One region of the Insulibacter thermoxylanivorax genome, then DNA from elsewhere that is predicted to be linked to it. Evidence: predicted binding sites of a transcription regulator. Region 1 holds the regulator's gene; the other holds the start of a gene.
What was found. The regulator Rex, encoded in region 1, represses fermentation and respiration genes when NADH is low (regulators of the CRP and FNR family bind a similar motif). The targets are predictions, from matches to a motif close to TTGTGAAATATTTCACAA.
Positions count from the first base shown of each region.

Region 2: pflB (formate C-acetyltransferase) is a predicted target of Rex. The motif match lies at 1,367-1,384, and genes of this name have one in related genera.

Region 1 is NZ_BMAQ01000001.1:215,130-218,971, forward strand. It holds gene dinG (ATP-dependent DNA helicase DinG) at 1-1,873, shown strand, start outside; gene PRECH8_RS01090 (redox-sensing transcriptional repressor Rex) at 1,894-2,517, shown strand; gene PRECH8_RS01095 (amidohydrolase) at 2,602-3,842, shown strand, end outside.
Region 2 is NZ_BMAQ01000003.1:25,034-28,875, forward strand. It holds gene pflB (formate C-acetyltransferase) at 1-1,310, opposite strand, end outside; gene PRECH8_RS01775 (DUF2383 domain-containing protein) at 1,541-2,059, opposite strand; gene PRECH8_RS01780 (SLC13 family permease) at 2,168-3,842, opposite strand, start outside.

The DNA of each region.
Region 1 (3,842 bases):
GCAGCGTGATCTTCCGCTGCTCATGGAAATCTCGCCTTACCCGTTCAAAGCTGCACTCCTCAAAGGCAGGAACCATTATCTGTGCTTGCGCAAGTTTGAGCAGCGCCTAACCCAACGTGATTATGACAGCCGAGATCATTATATCGCCGCTGCTCAGATCCTCGTATGGCTTGGGGAGACGGAAGCCGGGGATGATGAAGAACTGCACCTGAACCCCCGCGGCAAGGAATTCTGGCGAACGGTGGAAAGTGACACCAATTCTTGTTTGAACCGCGCCTGCCCATGGTTTAGGAGATGCTATTATCATCGGTCGCGCAATGAAGCGGCGCAGGCGGATATCCTCATCACCAACCATTCGATGCTGCTGACCGATGTCCGGGCGGAGAACCGGATTATCCCCCATTATGATCTGCTTGTCATCGATGAAGCTCATCATTTCGAACAGACGGCCAGTAAACATATGGGGATCGAGATCAGCTACTATTCCTTCTTGAACCCCTTGAACTGGCTTGTGAAGGATGCGAGATCAGGGGCGATCTATCCGCTGATCGAGCAACTGGCGGCGAGCGGCCATGAACAAGGTCAGGCATGGGCCGAGCAGCTTGAGACATTGATCCCGGTGATTCATGAGGTCAAGCAGGACTGGGAGCACTTGTCCGGAATTCTCTACGAAGCTGCGGAGAGAACCGCCGGCACTTCCCAAGGGGACAACAGCATGGTCTTGCGCTTGAAGAAAGAGCAGCTTCCTGGAAACTGGGATGATTGCGTAAATATAGAGGACAATATCTATATGAAATTAACGGACATCTGCCGCAAGCTGGAGAAGGTAGCAGCGGGGATGAAGGAAGCTGAGAGCAGTTACAATCTGCAGAGTGCGGTCACGGACCTCAGCGGCAATATCGTGAACCTTGTGAAAATCCGAGACCACCTGCGCTTCTTGATCCAGCTTGATGATCCTAATTATGTTTACTGGATTGAGGCGAATGCCTTCTACAAGCATCGCTCGCTGTCGTTCATGAGCGTGCCGATCGATGTGAGTGAGCTGCTCAAGGACCAGTTATTCGATCAGAAGGAGAGCGTCGTGCTGACCTCTGCCACCTTGTCCGTTAATCAAACCTTTGATTATGTGGTTGAACAGCTAGGACTTAAGGAAGCCCATGACGAAGGACAGGTGAAGACGGTCCAGCTCCCTTCGCCGTTCCGTTATGATGAACAGGCACTTGTCTTGATCCCGCGGGATTTTCCAAGCATACGCGGTTCACACGCCGACAATCGCTTCCTCGAGATGCTGGTTCGTTCGCTGGCTGAGATCTCGCTGGTCAGCGAAGGCAGGATGATGGTGCTCTTCACCTCGTACAAGATGCTGCGGCAAGTGCACGGTGAGCTCAAGAACCGCCTGACCCAGCACCATATGCAGGTGCTTGGACAGGGAATCGAGAGCACAAACCGCAGCAAGCTGATTCGCATGTTCCAAGAAACGCCCAAATGCGTGCTGCTTGGCACCTCCAGCTTCTGGGAAGGGGTGGATATCCCGGGTGATGCGTTAAGCGTTCTGGCGATCGTCAGACTGCCTTTCCAGCCGCCGAATCACCCTTATGTGGAAGCGAAGAGCGAATATATGAAGAGCCGCAACATGAATCCATTCATGAAATATTCCGTACCGCAGGCGGTTATCCAGTTCAAGCAAGGCTTCGGCAGGCTTGTGCGCACGGTTAATGACAGAGGAATCGTTGTCGTGTATGATACTCGAGTGATCGATACGCAGTATGGCAAATATTTCTTGCGATCGCTGCCTAAACCGCGTATGGAGCAATCCGCTGCTGCTGACATGGCCGCACGTATTCGAGAGTGGCTGCAGTCTTCATATACTTGACGATGAAGGGAAGGGGTAGTATGAAGTCTTCGCTCAAAATATCCGAAACCGTCGTGCGTCGTTTGCCGATCTACCTTCGCTATCTGAATGAGCTGAGCATGAGAAATGTTCAAACGGTGTCATCTCAGGAACTGGGCAATCGGCTTGATCTCAATCCGGCTCAGATCCGCAAGGATCTAGCGTACTTCGGAGAGTTCGGCAAGAAGGGGATAGGTTATGATGTCAGTTATTTGATCGAGAAGATCCGGCAGATCTTAAAGCTTGATCAGACGATCAATGTGGCGCTGATCGGGGCGGGTAATCTGGGGGTTGCCCTCTGCAACTACAATATGTATCAGAAGGACAATATGAAGATCCAAGCGGTCTTCGATAATCATCCAGACAAAATCGGCCAGACGATTAATCATCTGACTGTACTGCCGCTCAGTCAGATGCATGAGAAGATTAGAGCCGAGAACATCCGGGTAGGGATCATCACCGTGCCTGCATCGGAGGCGCAGAACGTCGCTGATCAATTGGTTGAGGCAGGCATTGAGGGGATCCTGAACTTTGCGCCGACGATCATTAAAGTGCCCGAGCACATCCGGGTGCATTATGCAGATTTTACAGCAGATCTGTTAAGCTTGGCATATTATCTGGAGTGAGTTCTGGGATTACTTGTAAGAGGAAGAATAGTCAGGAGGTAGGGAGCTTTGCGTATAAGGATCAAAGATGGGCTGTATCTAACGATGGATGAACAGAACTTGTATGCCTCCGGTGATCTGCTGATCGAGGATGACCGGATCATTCAAGTCGGCGGGCAGGCGCCGGAAGATTGGCAGGCGGATGAGACGATCAGCGGCAAAGGGAAACTGTTCATGCCCGGCCTGGTCAATACCCACGGTCACACGCCGATGTCTCTCCTAAGAGGCTATGCTGATGATCTGGCATTGCAAGTATGGCTTGAAGATCATATGTGGCCGATGGAAGCGAAGTACACGGAACAGGATGTGCGTTATGGTTCGCTGCTCTCCATCGTCGAGATGATCAAGGGCGGAACGACGACCTTCGTTGATATGTACGATCATACGGAGGTGATCGCCGCTGCTGTGGAAGAGTCGGGCATGCGCGCCGTCTTGACGCGGGGCGTTATCGGTCTGTGCTCGAAGGAGGAGCAGCAGGCGAAGCTGCAGCATGCCGTTAACTTCGCAAAGGAATGGCACGGCAAAGCCGATGGCCGGATCACGACGATGCTGTCGCCGCATGCCCCTTATACATGCCCGCCGGATTATATTGAACAATTCGTCGAGGCTTCCCGCGATCTGAATCTGCCCATCCATACGCATATGTCAGAGACGATCAAGGAAGTGGAACAGAATGTGAAGGATTACGGCGCAAGACCCGTCGAGCATCTGCTGAAGCTCGGTGTGTTCGACAGGCCTTGTCTGCTGGCTCACGCCGTCCACCTGACGGATGAGGAGATCAGCATCTTGGCTGAATATGATGTGCGAGTCTCCCACAATCCTGGCAGCAATTTAAAGCTGGCAAGCGGCATCGCCCGTGTCCCGGAACTGCTGCGTGCCGGGGTGAAAGTCTCCTTGGGCACTGACAGCTCGGCCAGCAACAACAATTTGGACATGTTTGAGGAGATTCGGTTGGCCGCACTGCTGCACAAAGGGGTTACGTATGATCCGACCGTAGTGCCGGCGTTAACGGCGCTTCGCATGGGTACGATCGCAGGCGCTGAGTCGATCTGGCTTGATGAGGTGGGACTCTTAAAACCCGGTTGCAAAGCGGATATCATCGCCATTGACATCGATCAACCGCATATGATCCCGCATACGGATCTGGTTTCGCATATCGTGTATTCCGCTTCCCAACATGATGTTACCGATGTATGGGTTGATGGCAGACAGCTGTTAAAGAATCGAGCACTAACGACTCTGGACGAAGAGCAGATCCGCTGGGAAGCGGCAAGATGCTTTGAACG
Region 2 (3,842 bases), on a different contig from region 1:
GCCCGTGCACCGAAGAATTGCATCTGCTTACCGATGCGCATCGCCGAGACGCAGCATGCGATGCCGTAGTCATCGCCGTAGATCGGACGCATGAGATCGTCGTTCTCGTATTGTATCGCACTGGTCTCGATGGATACCTTCGCGCAGTACTTCTTGAACGGCTCAGGCAATTGCTCGGACCATAGAACGGTCAGGTTCGGTTCCGGAGCCGGACCCAGGTTGTACAGCGTATGGAGGAAACGGAAGGAGTTGCGCGTTACACGCGTTCTGCCGTCCAATCCCATACCGCCGATCGATTCGGTTACCCAAGTCGGGTCGCCGGTGAACAGCTCGTTGTATTCCGGTGTACGCAGGAACTTCACGATCCGCAGTTTCATAACGAAATGGTCAACCAGCTCTTGAGCTTCCTTCTCCGTGAGTGTACCTTCTTGCAGGTCACGCTCGATATAGATGTCCAGGAAGCTGGAGACGCGTCCCAAGCTCATCGCTGCGCCGTTTTGTTCCTTGATCGCAGCCAGATACGCGAAGTACAGCCATTGGAAAGCTTCTCTTGCGTTCGCAGCAGGCTTCGAGATGTCGTATCCGTAGGAAGCAGCCATTTCTTTCAGCTCTCCCAGTGCTCGGATCTGTTCGGTCAGCTCCTCGCGATCACGGATCACATCATCGAGCATGACATCGACTTCGAGAAGTTCTTGTTCTTTTTTCTTCTGTTCGATCAGGAAATCAACACCATAAAGCGGAACTCTGCGGTAGTCACCGATGATCCGGCCGCGGCCGTATGCATCCGGCAGTCCCGTGATGATCCCCGCGGAACGCGCTCTGCGCATCTCCGGTGTATAAGCATCGAACACACCTTGGTTGTGTGTCTTGCGATACTTCGTGAAGATCTCGATCATCTCTTCAGGAACTTCAAATCCATACGCTTCGCAAGCTTGGATCATCATGCGGATACCGCCGAAAGGTTGGAAGGAACGTTTGAAAGGTTCATCCGTTTGCAATCCAACGATCTTCTCTTTGTCCTTGTCCAGATATCCAGGCTTGTGGGACGTAATCGTCGATACCGTGTTCACGTCAACATCAAGTACGCCGCCATTTTCCCGTTCTTTCTTGGACAGTTCTTGAATGATCTTCCAGAGCTCAACTGTTGCTTCGGTTGGTCCTTCAAGGAAAGACTCGTCGCCGTGGTACGGAGTTATATTCCTCGATATAAAATCGTTCACATCGATCTGGTTCATCCATTTGCCGAATTTGAATCCGCGCCATGGATGTTGACCGCTCGCTTGAATTGTTTCAGGTTCCTTAACTGCCATTGCAAGCACCTCCTAGCTCTTTTACTTGAAAGTATAGACTATTCCTTACGATCATAATGTGATAAATTTCACAAACAAATATCACAATTGTGAAAAGCGATTGAACTGCCCTCCAATCGCCCAAAATCCTTTAGAATCAAGGCTTTTCGATGTTATAGACTATACGCTAAAAACAGTAAATGAAAGGTTTTTCATTTCATTTATTTACTTTCAATAGGGGGCGAACATCTTTATTGAAAGGAAACGAACGGAATCCGTACTGCTGAATTTGTGCTAATATATGGCGGTAGAAGTGGTTTTTTCGCTGTATTTGAAGGGAATGATGAGGCATCGGATTTAGCAATATCGTTGCTCGTCCCACAAGAACAGCGGCGGAGATTACGAAACAAGAGTACAAGGAAGGTGCCGCCGCGCTGCTCGCCAAGATTGATCATTATCGGCCGAAGGTAGTCTGTTATGTCGGGAAAGGCGTCTATCAGCAGCTCACAGGACAACGACGGATCGAGTGGGGCATCCAAACTCAATCCGTCGTCAACGGGTTCTCCGCCCAGCTCTTTGATGCGATTGACCACCTTGATCGTGCCCAGCTTCGCATGTTTCTGAAATCTTTGCAACATCTCTTTCACTTGGGGATCCTTTGCATGCAGGATTAACTGCTCATACTGGTGGAGCCCCATATAACGTCCGCGCACGAAACGATTTAATTCGTTGATCACTTTCTGTTTATCGGGCTGGACCATCTTCTCCATCAGTCATCTTCCTTTCGGGCTGTTTGATCGCTTACTTACATACTTTCTTACGCTGTCTGCCTAAATGTAGTATGCCCGAAGCTGTCAGAACCATGTCGGCTCTTCGCATTAGAAGGGATAGATGAGCGGCATCACCAGTACCATGACGACACCGAGCAAGATTTGCAAGGGAAGGCCGACTTTCAGATAGTCGCTGAATGTATACCTTCCCGCAGACATCACCAAGGCGTTCGGCGGCGTTGAGAACGGCGAAGCGAAGCAGAAGCTGGAGGCTGCGGCGACTGCGATCATAAACGGATAGGGACTGACCCCGATCTGTACCGCTGCCGACAGCGCGATCGGGGCAAACAGGACAGCGGCAGCTGTGTTGCTGATGAACAGCGTGACGATGGACGCTGCTAAGTACAATCCAGCGAGCAGTGCCAGCGGACCATACTGCCCCAGACCCTGCACCAATCCCTCCGACAAGAGCGCCGCCGCACCGGTCTTCTCAATCGCGAGGGACATCGGAATCATCCCGCCGATCAGCACGATGCTCTCCCAGTTCACCGAGTTGTATGCTGCTTCCATGCTGCGGAGGCAGCCGGTTACGATCATCAAGATCGCAGCGATCAGCACGGCGATGACCGAAGGCAGCAGATCGAAGACCATCATGATCACCATGAGCAGCAGAATGCCGGCAGCGATCGGTGCCTTGTGATCCAGCGTTACCTTAGCCGCTTCCTGCAAAGGCTGCCCCACAACGACGACATGTTCCTGCTCCTGCGCAAGCTTGTCGAGATTGTCCCAGGTTCCTTGTACAAGCAAAGCATCGCCGAAGCGGATGCGCTCGTCTTTCAGATTCTGGAGAATATAGCTGCTGCCGCGCCGGATACCGAGGATATTCACATTGAACTTCTCCCGAAAGTTCGAATGTTTCACCTGTTTATCGATCAGTTTGGAATCAGGCGTCAGCAGCACCTCGGCGATGCCGATCTCATGGAACAACATATCCCGAATCCTGCCCTCGTCAAGCTTCTCCGTTGCTTGTGTATCCAGCAGCTGCAGCCCGCATTCCGCAGCGAATCGCTCTACCTGCTCGAAGGCTCCGAAGACATAGAGGATATCGCCGCTTTGGATCCAAGTCGCCGGCCCTGCCACCTCTTGGTTGATCGTCTTGAAGAACGGACTCTTCTGCGTCTTACGCCGAATCTCAACAACGCTGACCTGATACCGTCCCGTAATGTTCAGGTTAGCCAGCGGTTTCCGCAGAATCGGCGAATCTTCCAGCGCTTGAAGGCGGTATAAATTCTGTGCAATCTGATACTGCCGTGCCAATTCCTTCAGCGAGCGCCGCTTCGTATTGTGCTTCATCCCGCTGCGCTCCCGACCCTCTTTGACAAGCAGCTTGCTCAGCGGGATCATGAGGAGGGTTCCCGTAACCAAAGCGATGGTCCCAACGGGGGTCACGGAGAAGAAGCCCAGCTTGCCGTAGCCCGCAGTTTCCAGAGCTTCGGAGACGACAAGGTTTGCCGGTGTCCCGATCAAGGTCATAAGGCCGGAGATGCTGCTGGCGAAGGCAAGGGGCATGAGCAGCCGAGAGGCATTCATATCGGCGTTCATCGCCAGGCTGACCACGATCGGCAGCATCACGGCCACGGTGCCGGTATTGCTCACGAAGAAGCCGACCACGGATGTGACCAGGATGATCGTAACGAGCAGCTTCAGCTCGCTCTTGCCGGAGACCTGCAGGATCTTGCTGCTGACCATCTTGGCCAGCCCCGTCTGGAAGATGCCGCCGCCT